One region of the Bradyrhizobium sp. CCBAU 45384 genome, then DNA from elsewhere that is predicted to be linked to it. Evidence: predicted binding sites of a transcription regulator. Region 1 holds the regulator's gene; each other region holds the start of a gene.

Region 1 (5,068 bases):
ATCTACGAGAACATCGCCTTCGGCATCCGCCTCTATGAGAAGATCTCGAAGTCCGAGATGGACGACCGCGTCGAGAAGGCGCTGCGCGGCGGCGCGCTGTGGAACGAGGTCAAGGACAAGCTCAACGCCTCCGGCCTGTCGCTCTCGGGCGGCCAGCAGCAGCGCCTCTGCATCGCCCGCACCGTCGCGGTGCGGCCTGAAGTGATCCTGTTCGACGAACCCTGCTCGGCGCTCGATCCGATCTCGACCGCCAAGGTCGAGGAGCTGATCCAGGAACTGTCCGAGAACTACACCATCGCGATCGTCACCCACAACATGCAGCAGGCGGCCCGCGTCTCCGACAAGACCGCCTTCATGTATCTCGGCGAGCTGATCGAGTTCGACGACACCAGCAAGATCTTCACGTCGCCGTCGGACCGGCGCACGCAGGATTACATCACCGGCCGGTTCGGCTGAGGAGACAGGACATGGCTTCCGAACATACCGCAAAAGCCTTCGACACCGACCTTCAGGAGCTCACCCGCCTGGTCGCCGAGATGGGCGGCATCGCCGAGCGCATGATCGTCGATTCCGTCGATGCGCTGATCCGCCGCGACGTCGAGCTGGGCCAGCGCGTCGTCACCATCGATGCCGAGCTCGACGCGCTGCAGAAGAAGATCGAGGAGCGCGCCGTGCTGACCATCGCGCGCCGCCAGCCGATGGCGGTGGACTTGCGCGAAATCGTCGGCGCCATGCGGGTTGCGACCGACCTCGAGCGCATCGGCGACCTCGCCAAGAACATGGGCAAGCGCGTCGCGGCGCTGGAGACGGATTTCCATCCGCTCAAACTGTTCCGCGGCCTCGAGCACATGACCGACCTCGTGCAGCAGCAGGTCAAGTCGGTGCTGGACGCCTATGCCGCGCACGATCTGCCGGCAGCGATGGCGGTGTGGAAGGGCGACGAGGAAGTCGATGCCATCTGCACCTCGCTGTTCCGCGAGCTCCTCACCTACATGATGGAGGATCCGCGCAACATCTCGTTCTGCATCCATCTGATGTTCTGCGCCAAGAACATCGAGCGGATCGGCGACCACGCCACCAACATCGCCGAGACCGTGTTCTACATGATCGAAGGCCAGGCCATCACCGACAAGCGGCCGAAGGGCGACATGACGACGTTCGCCACGACGGTCCCGAACACCTGATTACGCAAGGAGCGACGAGCCCATGGGCGCACGCATTATGGTGGTTGAGGACGAGGAAGCTCTGACCGAGCTTCTCCGCTACAACCTCGAAGGCGACGGCTATGACGTGGAGACGGTGATGCGCGGCGACGACGCCGACACCCGCCTCAAGGAGCACATCCCCGATCTGATCGTGCTCGACTGGATGTTGCCGGGCCTGTCCGGGATCGAGCTGTGCCGCCGGTTGCGGACGCGATCCGACACCAAGCAGCTGCCGATCATCATGCTCACCGCGCGCGGCGAGGAGAGCGAGCGTGTCAGGGGCCTTGCCACAGGCGCCGACGATTACATCGTCAAGCCGTTCTCGGTGCCCGAGCTGCTCGCGCGGGTGAAGGGCCTGCTGCGGCGCGCCAGCCCCGAGCGGCTCGCGACCGTGCTCGCCTTCGGCGACATCGAGCTCGATCGCGAGAAGCGCCGCGTGGCGCGCTCGGGCCGGCCGATCGATCTCGGACCGACCGAATATCGCCTGCTGGAGTTCTTCCTGGAGCATCCCGGCCGGGTGTTCTCGCGCGAGCAGCTACTCGACAGCGTCTGGGGCCGCGACATCTATATCGACGAACGCACCGTCGATGTGCATATCGGCCGCCTGCGCAAGCTGCTCAATCTCGGCCGCGAGCAGGACCCGATCCGCACCGTCCGCGGCGCAGGCTACGCGCTCGACGATCGCTTCGCGAAGGCTGAGCAGACCTCAAGCTAAGCTGCCCGCCAGCAAACAAAAAAGCGCGCCAGGTGGCGCGCTTTTTTCGTCCCGGCCTGTACCGCGACGATGTCGTCTGAACCAAGTACTCAGCGCGTGCCCGGCTTCGCCGGCGCCCGCCGGCGATCCGCCGCCGGCTGATACGCCACGCGCGAGTGCTGGGCGCAGTAGGGCAGGCCGGAGAGCGCCTTGCCGCCGCAGAAGAAGAAATCCGGGCTTGAGGGATCGCCGACCGGCCAGTGGCAGGTGGCCTCGTTCAATTCGAGCAACGAGAGCCGCTGGCTCATCGGCACAACGTTGTCGTAGGTAACAGGTTCAGCCTCGACCTCGACCTCGAAAGCCTGCGCCAGCGCGGTGTTGCCGCGCGCGATGGGGCGGCTTACCCGCATCATGTGCTGTGCGGGACGCGCCTTGCGCGGCCGCGGAGCTGCTGATGAGGGGCTCTTGGCGCGGCCGGACAGGCCGAGCCTGTGCACCTTGCCGATTACGGCGTTGCGGGTCACGTTTCCAAGCTCAGCGGCGATCTGGCTGGCCGAAAGTCCGGCCTCCCAGAGCTTTTTCAGCTGCTCGACGCGATCATCTGACCAGGTCAAAACCGTCATTGCATCCTTTCCTTCGCCGGCGCCAGCCATCTGTGGGGCCTCACGACGAATGCCTAAGCTTCGAAAAACCCGTGCCGCCAGAATCCCTTAAGGCTCGCCGGGCGCGCCAGATGCGCCCGAACGTTTACGCCGGTACATGAGGACTTTTGGGATCAGAACCGCTGCACGAGATGTCGTATCTGACAAGCCAAACGCTACAATATGCCGTGACTCACGCGCAAGAGTCCGCCGACTCGCTTCCACATGTTCCGTGGCGAAAATCCCGCAAAATCGCCACCGCAAGACTACGGATTCAGCGTTTCGCGAGGCTTTCCGGGCGGCATTGACACCCGTATTGCCAAGCATAAGATAGTCGCACGTGCCGCCCTTAAAAGGCGGCACGTTTCGTTTTCCGGGCCAAATGACGCGCTGCGCCATGCGTGTTCAGGCCGTCCGAAACATCCGAAGTGACCACCAAAGAGATCGTCATGACCAACAGCGCAGCGCCGCATTTGCTCCCCGTATTCGCCAGGGCCGATATCGGTTTTGAGCGCGGTGAAGGCGTCTGGTTGATCGCAACCAATGGCGATCGCTATCTCGATTTCACCTCGGGCGTCGCGGTCAACGCACTCGGCCATGCCCATCCGGCGCTGGTCAAGGCGCTGCAGGAGCAGGCCACGAAACTCTGGCACATGTCGAACCTGTTCCAGAGCCCTGACGGCGAGAAGCTCGCTGCGCGTCTTTGCAATGAGAGCTTTGCCGACTTCGTGTTCTTCTGTAATTCCGGCGCCGAGGCGCTGGAGGGCGTGATCAAGCTGGTCCGCCATCATCACTTCTCCAAGGGCCATCCGGAGCGCTATCGCATCATCACCTTCGAGGGCGCCTTCCACGGCCGCACGCTCGCGACGCTGGCCGCGACGGGATCGGCAAAATATCTCGAAGGCTTCGGTCCGCCGATGGACGGCTTCGACCAGATCCCGCATGGCGACATCGAGGCCGTGAAGAAGGCGATCGGCCCGCATACCGCCGGCATCCTGATCGAGCCGATCCAGGGCGAGGGCGGTGTGCGTCCGGCGACATCAGCCTTCCTCAAGGCGCTCCGCCAGCTCTGCGACGAGAAAGGCTTGCTGCTGGCCTTCGACGAGGTGCAGACCGGCATGGGCCGCACCGGCGATCTCTTTGCCCATCGCCGCACCGGCGTCACACCCGACGTGATGTCGCTGGCGAAAGCGCTCGGCGGCGGTTTTCCGATCGGTGCGATCCTGGCGACTGCAGATGCGGCCGCCGGCATGGGCCCCGGCTCGCACGGCTCGACCTTCGGCGGCAATCCGCTGGCGATCGCGGCCGCGAACGCCGTGCTCGATGTCATGCTCAAGCCCGGCTTCTTCGACCACGTGCAGAAGATGTCGCTGCTGCTCAAGCAGAAGCTCGCCTCCGTGATCGACCGTCATCCCGATATCGTCAGCGAAATCCGCGGTGAGGGGCTTTTGATCGGCATCAAGGCCGTGGTGCCATCAGGCGATCTGGTCGCAGCCTTGCGCAACGAGAAGCTGCTTACCGTCGGCGCCGGCGACAATGTCGTGCGCTTCCTGCCGCCCTTGATCGTCACCGAGGCGGAAATCGAGGACAGCATCGTCAGGCTCGAGCGCGCCTGCACGGCGCTGTCAGGCAACAAGCGGGCGGCAAGCTGATGAGCAAGGCACCCAAGCACTTCCTCGATATCAACGAGCTGCCGCTGTCGGAGCTCAAGAGCATGCTCGCGGCCTCCTCCGCCATGAAGGCGAAGCAGAAGGCGCATCAGCCGGTGCGGCCGCTCGAAGGCAAGACGCTGGCGATGATCTTCGAGCGTCCGTCGACCCGCACGCGCGTCTCGTTCGACGTCGCCATGCGCCAGCTCGGCGGCGAGCCCATCATGCTCACCGGTGCCGAGATGCAGCTCGGCCGCGGCGAGACCATTGCCGACACCGCGCGCGTGCTGTCGCGCTATGTCGACGCCATCATGATCCGCATCCTCAATCACGAGGCGCTGCTGGAGCTCGCGGCGAACGCGACCGTGCCCGTCATCAACGGCCTGACGCGGCGCTCACATCCGTGCCAGGTGATGGCCGACCTCATGACCTATGAGGAGCATCGCGGCCCGATCGAGGGCCGCACCGTGGCCTGGACCGGCGACGACAACAACGTGCTGGCGTCCTGGGCCCATGCCGCCGAGCGCTTCAAGTTCAAGCTCAATGTCGCAACGCCGCCGGAGCTTGCCCCGAAGAAGGTGATGCGCGACTTCATCAAGGCGACGGGCGCGTCGATCGTGCTCGGCACCGATCCCGAGGCCGCCGTGAAGGACGCCGATTGCGTCGTCACCGACACCTGGGTGTCGATGGGCGACAAGGAAGGTGAGCACCGTCACAACGTGCTCAAGCCCTACCAGGTCAATGCCAAGCTGATGTCGCTGGCCAAGCCCGATGCGCTGTTCATGCACTGCCTGCCCGCCCATCGCGGCGAGGAGGTCACCGACGAGGTGATCGACGGTCCGCAGTCAGTGGTGTTCGACGAGGCCGAAAACCGCCTGC
Region 2 (5,068 bases), on a different contig from region 1:
CTGTCCTGCGCGCGTGGCTCGGGAGCGAACTTGCCAAGACCTTCGAGCAGGTCGCCGACGCCGAAATTGCGCAGCGCGCTGCCGAAATAGACCGGCGTCAGATGGCCCTCGCGGAATGCCTCGAGCTCGAACGGCTTCGAGGCCTCGGTGACGAGCTCAAGCTCCTCCTTCACCGCAGACGCATCGAGATTGGCGTTGAGCTTGGCGAGCTCGGCAATCTCGATCTGCTGCGCAGCGCCAGTCTTGGCGCCCCCGCCTTCGAGCAGACGCACACCGCCGTTGATGACGTCATAGGTACCGAGGAAGTCGCGTCCCCGGCCGACCGGCCAGGTCATCGGCGTGGTGTCGAGCGCCAGCGTCTTCTCGATCTCGTCGAGCAGCTCGAACACGTCGCGGCTCTCGCGATCCATCTTGTTGATGAAGGTGATGATCGGGATATCGCGAAGGCGACAGACCTCGAACAGTTTTCGCGTCCGCGCCTCGATGCCTTTGGCGGCGTCGATCACCATGACCGCGGAATCCACCGCGGTGAGCGTACGGTAGGTGTCTTCCGAAAAGTCTTCGTGGCCTGGCGTGTCCAGCAGGTTGAACACGAGGCCCTCGAACTCGAAGGTCATGACCGAGGTCACGACCGAGATGCCGCGCTCGCGCTCAATCTTCATCCAGTCCGAGCGGGTGTTGCGGCGCTCACCCTTGGCCTTGACCTGGCCGGCGAGATTAATGGCGCCGCCAAACAGCAGCAGCTTTTCGGTCAGCGTGGTCTTACCGGCGTCCGGATGCGAGATGATCGCAAAGGTGCGCCGCCGCGATACTTCAGCGGCAAGCGGGGAACGGGCCGGCGATTCGGCTGCGGTGGCGGCAATGTCGGACATGGCGGGAGCGTTTGGCAGGGAAAATGGCCCGGATCAAGCCTGATGTGGTGATTGCGCAGCCCTTCGGCCAGCCCCATATCGGCCCTGGCCAAATTGGTTTGGGGGAGGACGGCCTTCCTGCTCATCAGCCTAGCGGGGACGGCCCTGCCGTGAATGGAGGGTCGTCATGGCCTGGAGCATCCTGTTCGTCGCCGGTCTTCTCGAGATCACCTGGGCGATCGGCCTCAAATACACCGAGGGTTTTACCAGACTGGTTCCCTCCGTCATCACGCTCGCGGCCATGGCCGGCAGCGTGATCCTGCTCGGCATCGCCCTGAAGTCGCTGCCCGTTGGAACTGCCTATGCGGTCTGGACCGGCATCGGCGCGGTCGGCACGGCAACGCTTGGCATCTTCCTGTTCGGCGAGCCGGCCACGGCGCTTCGCCTCGGCAGCATCGGGCTGATCGTGGCGGGCATCGCCGGGCTGAAGCTCGTTACTTGAAGAGCTGGACCGCCCACCAGCTCAGTGCCGCGACGACGGCTGAGGCCGGGATCGTGATGACCCAGGCATAGACGATCGAGCTCGCCACGTTCCAGCGCACCGCCGAGACGCGGCGCGCTGCACCGACGCCGACGATAGCGCCGGTGATGGTGTGGGTGGTCGAGACCGGCACGCCGAGGAACGTCGCCATGAACAGCGTCGCCGCGCCGCCAGTCTCGGCGCAAAAGCCCTGCATCGGCGTCAGCTTGGTGATGCGCAAGCCCATGGTGCGGACGATACGCCAGCCGCCCATCAGCGTGCCGAGAGCCATCGCGGCCTGGCAGGACAGCACCACCCAGAATGGCACCGAGAATTCGCTGCCGAGTTGACCCTGCGAATACAGCAGCACGGCGATGATGCCCATCGTCTTCTGCGCGTCATTGCCGCCGTGGCCGAGCGAATAGAGCGAGGCCGAGGCGAATTGCAGAATGCGGAAGGCGCGGTCGACCGCGAACGGCGTCGAGCGTACCGAGAGCCATGACACGACCGCGACCAACATCATTGCGAGCAGAAAGCCCACCAGCGGCGATAGCACGATCGCAAGCACGGCCTTGGACAGACCGCTCCACACCGCCGCCGAGATTCCCGCCTTGGCCATGCCGCCGCCGACAAGGCCGCCGATCAGCGCATGCGAGGACGAGGAGGGAATGCCGAGCCCCCAGGTCACGAGATTCCAGACAATGGCGCCGACCAGCGCCGCAAAGATCACCTGGGCGTCGACGATGGCGGGATCGATGATGCCGGTACCGATGGTTTGGGCGACGTGCAGGCCGAACACCATGAAGGCGACGAAATTGAAAAACGCGGCCCAAAACACCGCGAATTGCGGCCGCAGCACCCGGGTCGAGACGATGGTCGCGATCGAATTGGCGGCGTCGTGCAGGCCGTTCAGGAAGTCGAACAGCAGCGCGACGGCGATCAGTCCGACCAGGACGGGAAGACCCAGAGGGCCCAAGACGGCAGCATCCACGGCGCGGCCCCTGCTCTAAGCTTTGCACATGATCTCCGCGCAAACGCATTCCGCGTTTGTCGCGAAGGAAAACCGCTGCACACTTTTCCGGATCATGCGCTACACTTGCTCAATGACGATGCTGTTGATCTCGTTCGCGACATCGTCGAAGCGATCGGCCACTTTTTCAAGGTGATCATAAATCTCCACGCCGACGATGAAATCCATCGCGTTACCGGTGCGATGCTTGAGGAACAGCTCCTTCAGGCCGATGTCGTGGAGATCGTCGACGCGGCCCTCGAGCTTGGTCAGCTCCTCCGTGATCGCGGTCAGCATTGCCACGTTCTTGCCGATCTGCTGCATCAGCGGCAGCGCGCGGCCGACCAGATTGGCGCATTCGATCAGCAGCGCGCCGATCTCGCGCATCGGCGGCTCGAAGGTGCGGACCTCGAACAGCATCACGGCCTTGGCCGTTTGCTGCATCTGGTCGATGGCATCGTCCAGCGAGGTAATGAGGTTCTTGATGTCGCCCCGGTCGAACGGCGTAATGAAGGTGCGGCGCACCGCCGTCAGCACCTCGCGGGTGATGTTGTCGGCATCGTTCTCGAACTGGCTGACGCGCTGGCAATAGACCGGCGTCTCCTCGCCGCCGTTCAGCACGCCCTGGAGCGCGATGGCGCCCTGGATAACGGTCTGGGCATGGCGGTCGAACAGGTCGAAGAACCGTTCTTCCTTGGGCAGGAAAGCGCGAAACCAACGCATCATGGGGATAGTCTACCTGGTGCAAATGACCCGGTCCGGGCGGACCGTCACGCAACCGTCATAGACCATTTTCGCCTCGTGCGCGTGTCATCTCACGCCCGCCAGGCGGGATCATCCACCGGATTTACTTCCACATGAAAACTTATGTTATATCAGTATCTTAGAGAGATCTCCGAAAGTAATGCGCGATTTCGCCGATGACGCCACGGCGGAAGGTGAGCACGCAGATCACGAAGATCGAGCCTTGGATCACCGTCACCCACTGGCCGAAGCCGGCCAGATATTGCTGCATGGCGATGATGACGAAGGCGCCGACCACGGGACCGAAAATGGTCCCGAGACCGCCGACAAGCGTCATCAGCACGACCTCGCCGGACATCGACCAGTGCACGTCGGTGAGCGAGGCGTTCTGCGCCACGAACACTTTCAGTGCACCAGCGAAACCCGCCAGCGTCCCCGACAGGACGAACGCCAGGAACTTGTACTGGTCGGTCCGATAGCCCAGTGAGATCGCACGCGGCTCGTTCTCGCGGATCGACTTCAGGACCTCGCCGAAGGGCGAGTTGATGATGCGGTAGATCAGCAGGAAGCCGGCGAGGAAGCCGACCAGCACGACATAGTAGAGCACGGTCGGCTTGGACAAATCGAGCACGCCGAACATGTGCCCCTGCGGGATGCCCTGGATGCCGTCCTCGCCATGGGTGAACGGCGCCTGGAGGTAGATGAAATACAGCAGTTGCGACAGCGCCAGCGTGATCATCGAGAAGTAGATGCCCTGGCGGCGGATCGAGATATAGCCCGTGACGAGCGAGAGCGCGAAGGCCGCGACAATGCCGACGAGGATGCCGAGTTCCGGCGGCAGTGCCCACACCTTCAGGGCGTGCGCGCTGCAATATCCGGCGGTGCCGAGGAACATCGCGTGTCCGAAGGACAGCAAGCCGCCGTAGCCGATCAACAGGTTGAAAGCGCAGGCGAGCAGCGCAAAGCACAGCGCCTGCATCACGAAGAACGGATACACGCCCGTAAACGGCACCGCAGCCAGCAGCAGCGCCATCACCGCGAACAAGACCATCTCGTCATGCATGGCGCGCGGCGTGACCCGCAGCGTATCGTCCGTCAAGGCTGTCATGTCAGGCTGCCCTTCCCGTCAATCCCGTTGGCTTCACCAGGAGCACAAGCACCATCAGCACGAACACGACGGTGTTGGAGGCCTCGGGGTAAAAATACTTGGTCAGGCCCTCGATCACACCGAGCGCAAAACCGGTGATGATGGAGCCCATGATCGATCCCATGCCGCCGATCACCACCACCGCAAACACAACGATGATGAGGTCGGCGCCCATCAGCGGCCGCACCTGGTTGATCGGCGCCGAGAGCACGCCGGCGAGCGCGGCAAGGCCGACGCCGAGGCCGTAGGTGAGCGTGATCATGCGCGGCACGTTGATGCCGAAGGCGCGGACCAGCGTCGGATTTTCGGTTGCGGCGCGCAGGTAAGCGCCAAGCCGCGTCTTCTCGATCAGGAACCAGGTGGCCAGACACACCACCAGCGAGAAGATGACGACCCAGCCGCGATAAACGGGTAGGAACATGAAGCCGAGATTCATGCCGCCCTTGAGCTGGTCCGGAATGGCGTAAGGCAGGCCGGAGGAGCCGAAATAGTTCTGGAACACGCCCTGCACGATCAGCGCGATGCCGAAGGTCAGCAGCAGGCCGTAGAGGTGATCGAGCCCGGTCAACCACTGCAGCATGGTCCGTTCCAGGATCATGCCGAAGATGCCGACGATGACCGGCGCCAGCAGCAGCGCCCACCAGTAACTGATGCCGCCGATGTTCAGCAGGAAATAGGCGACGAAGGCGCCCATCATGTAGAGCGCGCCGTGGGCGAAATTGATGATGTTGAGCATGCCGAAGATCACGGCAAGCCCGAGACTGAGCAGCGCGTAGAACGAGCCGTTGATCAGTCCC
Region 3 (5,068 bases), on a different contig from region 1:
GGGATCGCGCCGGGCAGGGCGCTGCGGCCGGTTCCCGCGGCAGACCTGCTCGGCGGCGAGCCCGCACAGGACCATCTCGCCGGCGGCCAGCGCGCGGTGCTGCAGCGGGCGCTGCTCCGCGCCGGCGGCAACGTGTCGGCCGCCGCCAAGGCCCTCGGCGTCAGCCGCGCCACGCTGCACCGGAAGCTGAAGCGGTTCGAGCTGAAGCACTGACTGTCGCAGTTCTGCGACAGGTCCGCTCCACCTTCGCATCCACCCGGGCTGACAGAAAGCACCTCCCGCGAGATCGTTGGCGCAAGTCGTGAACACACGACGATGAGCGCAAACATCAACATCGGGAGTGATCAATGAACAAGGTTGAATTCCTCGGCGTCACCCAAAATCCGTTCGCCGAACGCTACGACAATTTCATCGGCGGCAAGTTCGTGGCGCCGATCTCGGACAAATATTTCGACAACGCCTCGCCGGTGACCGGCAAGGTCGTCTGCAAGATCGCGCGCTCCGACGCGCAGGACGTCGAAGCGGCCCTCGATGCGGCCCATGCCGCCAAGGCTGCCTGGGGACGCACCAGCGTCGCCGAGCGCGCTGCGATCCTCAACAAGATTGCCGACCGCATGGAGGAGAATCTCGAGCGCCTCGCGGTGGCCGAGACCTGGGACAACGGCAAGCCGATCCGCGAGACCCGGGCCGCCGACCTGCCGCTCGCCATCGATCATTTCCGCTATTTCGCCGGCGTCGTCCGCGCCCAGGAAGGCTCGATCGGCGAGATCGACCACGACACGATCGCCTATCATTTCCACGAGCCGCTCGGGGTCGTCGGCCAGATCATCCCCTGGAACTTCCCCCTCCTGATGGCGTGCTGGAAGCTCGCGCCGGCGCTTGCCGCGGGCAATTGCGTGGTGCTCAAGCCCGCCGAGCAGACGCCGGCCTCGATCATGGTGTGGGCCGAGATCATCGGCGACCTCCTGCCGCCGGGTGTCCTCAACATCGTCAACGGCTTTGGCCTGGAGGCCGGCAAGCCGCTCGCCTCCAGCCCGCGGATCGCAAAAATCGCCTTCACCGGCGAGACCACGACCGGCCGGCTGATCATGCAATATGCCAGCCAGAACCTGATCCCCGTGACGCTGGAGCTCGGCGGCAAATCGCCGAACATCTTCTTCAAGGACGTCACCGCTGAAGACGACGATTTCTTCGACAAGGCGATCGAAGGCTTTGTCATGTTCGCGCTGAACCAGGGCGAGGTCTGCACCTGTCCGAGCCGGGCGCTGGTCCACGCCGACATCTACGATCGCTTCATGGAGCGGGCGCTGAAGCGCGTCGCCGCCATCAAGCAGGGCGATCCGCGTGCGGCCGACACCATGATCGGCGCGCAGGCCTCCAGCGAGCAGCTCACAAAGATCCTGTCCTATATCGACATCGGCAAGCAGGAGGGCGCGAAGGTCCTGGCCGGCGGCGGACGCGCCGATCTCGGCGGCGACCTCTCGGGTGGCTTCTACGTCCAGCCGACGGTGTTCGAAGGCCACAACAAGATGCGGATCTTCCAGGAAGAGATTTTTGGCCCCGTGGTCTCGGTCACGACCTTCAAGACCGACGACGAGGCACTCGCGATCGCCAACGACACGCTCTATGGCCTCGGGGCCGGCGTCTGGAGCCGCGACGCCAACCGCTGCTACCGCTTCGGCCGGGCGATCCAGGCCGGCCGGGTCTGGACCAATTGCTACCATGCCTATCCCGCCCATGCCGCCTTCGGCGGCTACAAGCAGTCGGGCGTCGGCCGTGAGACCCACAAGATGATGCTCGATCACTATCAGCAGACCAAGAACCTCCTGGTCAGCTACAGCCCGAAGAAGCTCGGCTTCTTCTGATCGAACCAGCGCAGGCGGCGTCATGTCGACGCCGCCTGTGCACATCCGTGACCGCCCGACCCGCCGTCATCCGTCTGTCAGATTATTGAGACAAGACGAGCCCGATCGCGACGACGCGATGCGAGGCACAGAGGGAGGCGCGGCCATGACGAACAATCTCGTGCGGCGGAAGATGCATGTCAGAGCGATGCTGCTCGGCGCGGCCCTGGCGTTGCTGGTGCCGTCGGTGGCGGTGGCCCAGTCTGCGCCATCGGGTGCCAAGCCGTTTCTGACCGTCGATGGAAAGGCGCCGCTGATCCTCGGACATCGCGGCGTGCCGGGGCTGGTGCCCGAAGAGACCGAGGCCTCCTACGAGCTCGCGGCCGCGCTCGGAACCGACGCGCTCGAAGAGGATCTGCACCTCACCAAGGACTGCGTCCTGGTCGCGCGTCACAACCCCTGGCTGGCCGACAACACCAATGTGGCCGACGTGGCGAAGACCAACGCAGCGGTCGCAGCCCGCAAGCGCACAGTATCAGGTGTGCGCGTCAAGGCGCCGGCCGCCGCCGGCACGCCGGCCGACTATCTCACGGATCTCACCGATCCCTCCGATCCCAAATCGGTGCTGAAGTCATTGATCGTCGACGGTGAGGATCACACCAATGATTGGTCGCTCACCGACTTCACCATGGCCGAGCTGAAGCAGTGGATCGGCGGCACCACCTATGATGCGGCGAATGAGCGGCCGAAGATGTTCAACGGCAAATTCCCCGTCATCAGCTTCCAGGACATCCTCGATATCGCCAAGGCCAAGAGCAAGGAGACGGGGCGTCCCATCCTGGTCTATCCGGAAACCAAGAATCCGACCTGGAACAATGCCCAGGCGATCGCAAACGGCTGCGGCGCGCCGGGCAGCCATCCGTTGGAAGACGCCTTGATCAAAATCATCAACGACAACGGCCTCAACACCAGGGACGCGCCCATCCTGGTTCAGAGCTTCGAGCCCGGCAGCCTGAAATATATGCGCAGCCACGGCCTTCAGACCCGGCAGGTGCAGCTCATCGACGGCAACGGCATCGACTTCAAGACCGGCAAGGTGCTGCTCGACAACATCACCAACTCACGTCCGTTCGATTGGACGGTGGCGGGCGATGCACGCTTGTATGATGCGATGCTGACGCCTGAGGGACTCGCCGAAATCAAGACCTATGCCGACGGCATCGGTCCGTGGAAGCCCTATATCGTTCCGCTGAAGGTCGCCTTGTGGAAGGACACCAATGCCGACGGCACGCCCTACAAGGGATCGACACCGGAGGCTTCGACCCAGAAGGCGACCAGCCTGATTGCCGATGCGCACAAGCTCGGCCTGTTCGTCCACGTCTTCACGTTCCGTAACGAGAAGAAATATCTTGCGGCCGACTATCACGCCGATCCAGCCCAGGAATATCTCAAATTTTTCCGGCTTGGCGTCGACGGAGTCTTCACCGACTTCACGCACACCGGCGTTGCCGCCCGCGCTGCGTATTTGCGCGAACTGGGCTGGTAGGTCCGGCGGTTCGAATCGGACACGCAGCGGGGCTCGGCACCCGAGATATGCGTGTCCGATGTCGTCGCCGCGCTTGCGTGCAGAGCTCTCGCAGGCGCGGAGCTAATGTTGCCTGATCCAGCGCCAAAAGTTTTGCAAAATTTCGGCCACGCTGCAGTGCGGCATAATGAAAGTCGTCCTATGCCGCTGCGGTGCTTTCACACCCGATTGAGTTAGGTTAGAGAGGACCTAGATTTCTCTGACCCGGAATTCCCATGGCCGCACCCAAGAAAGCCGCCGCAAGCGCTGAGCACGATAAAACCAACGGCGGTTCGCCCCCGGAATTCACCAGGGAGCAGGAGCTGAAGGCGCTCCGCGACATGCTCCTGATCCGGCGGTTCGAGGAAAAGGCCGGCCAGCTCTACGGCATGGGTGCGATTGGCGGCTTCTGCCATCTCTATATCGGCCAGGAGGCCGTGGTAGTTGGTATGCAGATGGCCCTGAAGGAGGGCGATCAGGTCATCACCGGCTATCGCGACCATGGCCATATGCTTGCCACCGGCATGGATGCCAACGGCGTGATGGCCGAGCTCACGGGACGCCGCGGCGGCTATTCCAAGGGCAAGGGCGGCTCCATGCACATGTTCAGCAAGGAGAAGCACTTCTACGGCGGCCATGGCATCGTCGGTGCGCAGGTTTCGCTCGGCACCGGTCTTGCCTTCGCCAACAATTACCGCAGCAACGGCAATGTCAGCGTCACCTATTTCGGCGACGGTGCGGCCAACCAGGGCCAGGTCTATGAGAGCTTCAACATGGCGGAGCTCTGGAAATTGCCGGTGATCTACGTCATCGAGAACAACCGCTACGCCATGGGCACTTCGGTCTCGCGCGCCTCGGCGCAGCAGGATTTTTCCAAGCGCGGCGTGTCCTTCAACATCCCGGGCAAGCAGGTCGACGGCATGGACGTCCGCGCCGTCAAGGCCGCGGGCGAGGAGGCGGCGGCCTGGTGCCGCGCCGGCAAGGGCCCCTACATCCTTGAGATGCAGACCTACCGCTATCGCGGCCACTCGATGTCCGACCCGGCGAAGTACCGCACGCGCGAGGAGGTCGAGAAGGTCCGTCACGATCAGGATCCGATCGAGCAGGTGCGTAACCGCCTGCTGGCGGCCAAGGTCAGCGAGGCCGATCTCAAGGCGATCGATGCCGAGGTGCGTGACATCGTCAACGCCTCCGCCGACTTTGCCCAGCATGATCCCGAGCCGGATGCCGCCGAGCTCTGGACCGACGTTTACCGCTAAACGCGCGCAAGCTTTCTTTGGAGTCGATATGCCAATTCAAGTGCTGATGCCCGCGTTGTCGCCCACGATGGAAAAGGGCAACCTCGCCAAATGGCTGAAAAAAGAGGGCGAGACGATCAAGTCCGGCGACGTCATCGCCGAGATCGAGACCGACAAGGCCACCATGGAGGTCGAGGCGACCGATGAGGGTACGCTCGGCAAGATCCTGATTCCCGAGGGCACCGCTGACGTTGCCGTGAACACGCCGATCGCGACCATTCTCGCCGATGGCGAGAGCGCCGCCGATCTGGCGAAGGCGCCTGCACCGGCGGCGAAGGCCGCGGAGTCCGCGCCGCCCGCCGCTGCCAAGGCTGAAGCGCCCGCGCCGAAGGCTGCACCTGCGCCGCAGGCCGTCGCCGAAC

What was found. The regulator PhoB, encoded in region 1, activates phosphate uptake and scavenging genes when phosphate is short. The targets are predictions, from matches to a motif close to TGTCATNNANCTGTCAT.
Region 2: a site for PhoB is predicted at 3,149-3,165, ahead of XH80_RS38115 (DUF47 domain-containing protein). Genes of this name have one in related genera too.
Region 3: a site for PhoB is predicted at 1,930-1,946, ahead of XH80_RS26680 (glycerophosphodiester phosphodiesterase family protein). Genes of this name have one in related genera too.

What each region holds. Positions count from the first base shown of each region.
Region 1 is NZ_LBIZ01000099.1:74,916-79,983, forward strand. Features, by position in the region: gene pstB (phosphate ABC transporter ATP-binding protein PstB) at 1-456, shown strand, start outside; gene phoU (phosphate signaling complex protein PhoU) at 468-1,184, shown strand; gene phoB (phosphate regulon transcriptional regulator PhoB) at 1,207-1,920, shown strand; gene XH80_RS11385 (GcrA family cell cycle regulator) at 2,010-2,522, opposite strand; gene XH80_RS11390 (aspartate aminotransferase family protein) at 2,990-4,192, shown strand; gene argF (ornithine carbamoyltransferase) at 4,192-5,068, shown strand, end outside.
Region 2 is NZ_LBIZ01000119.1:326,693-331,760, forward strand. Features, by position in the region: gene XH80_RS38100 (peptide chain release factor 3) at 1-872, opposite strand, end outside; gene sugE (quaternary ammonium compound efflux SMR transporter SugE) at 1,039-1,353, shown strand; gene XH80_RS38110 (inorganic phosphate transporter) at 1,346-2,362, opposite strand; gene XH80_RS38115 (DUF47 domain-containing protein) at 2,462-3,106, opposite strand; gene XH80_RS38120 (branched-chain amino acid ABC transporter permease) at 3,264-4,232, opposite strand; gene XH80_RS38125 (branched-chain amino acid ABC transporter permease) at 4,234-5,068, opposite strand, start outside.
Region 3 is NZ_LBIZ01000114.1:93,200-98,267, forward strand. Features, by position in the region: gene XH80_RS26670 (helix-turn-helix domain-containing protein) at 1-213, shown strand, start outside; gene adh (aldehyde dehydrogenase) at 348-1,865, shown strand; gene XH80_RS26680 (glycerophosphodiester phosphodiesterase family protein) at 2,011-3,390, shown strand; gene pdhA (pyruvate dehydrogenase (acetyl-transferring) E1 component subunit alpha) at 3,645-4,667, shown strand; gene XH80_RS26690 (pyruvate dehydrogenase complex E1 component subunit beta) at 4,696-5,068, shown strand, end outside.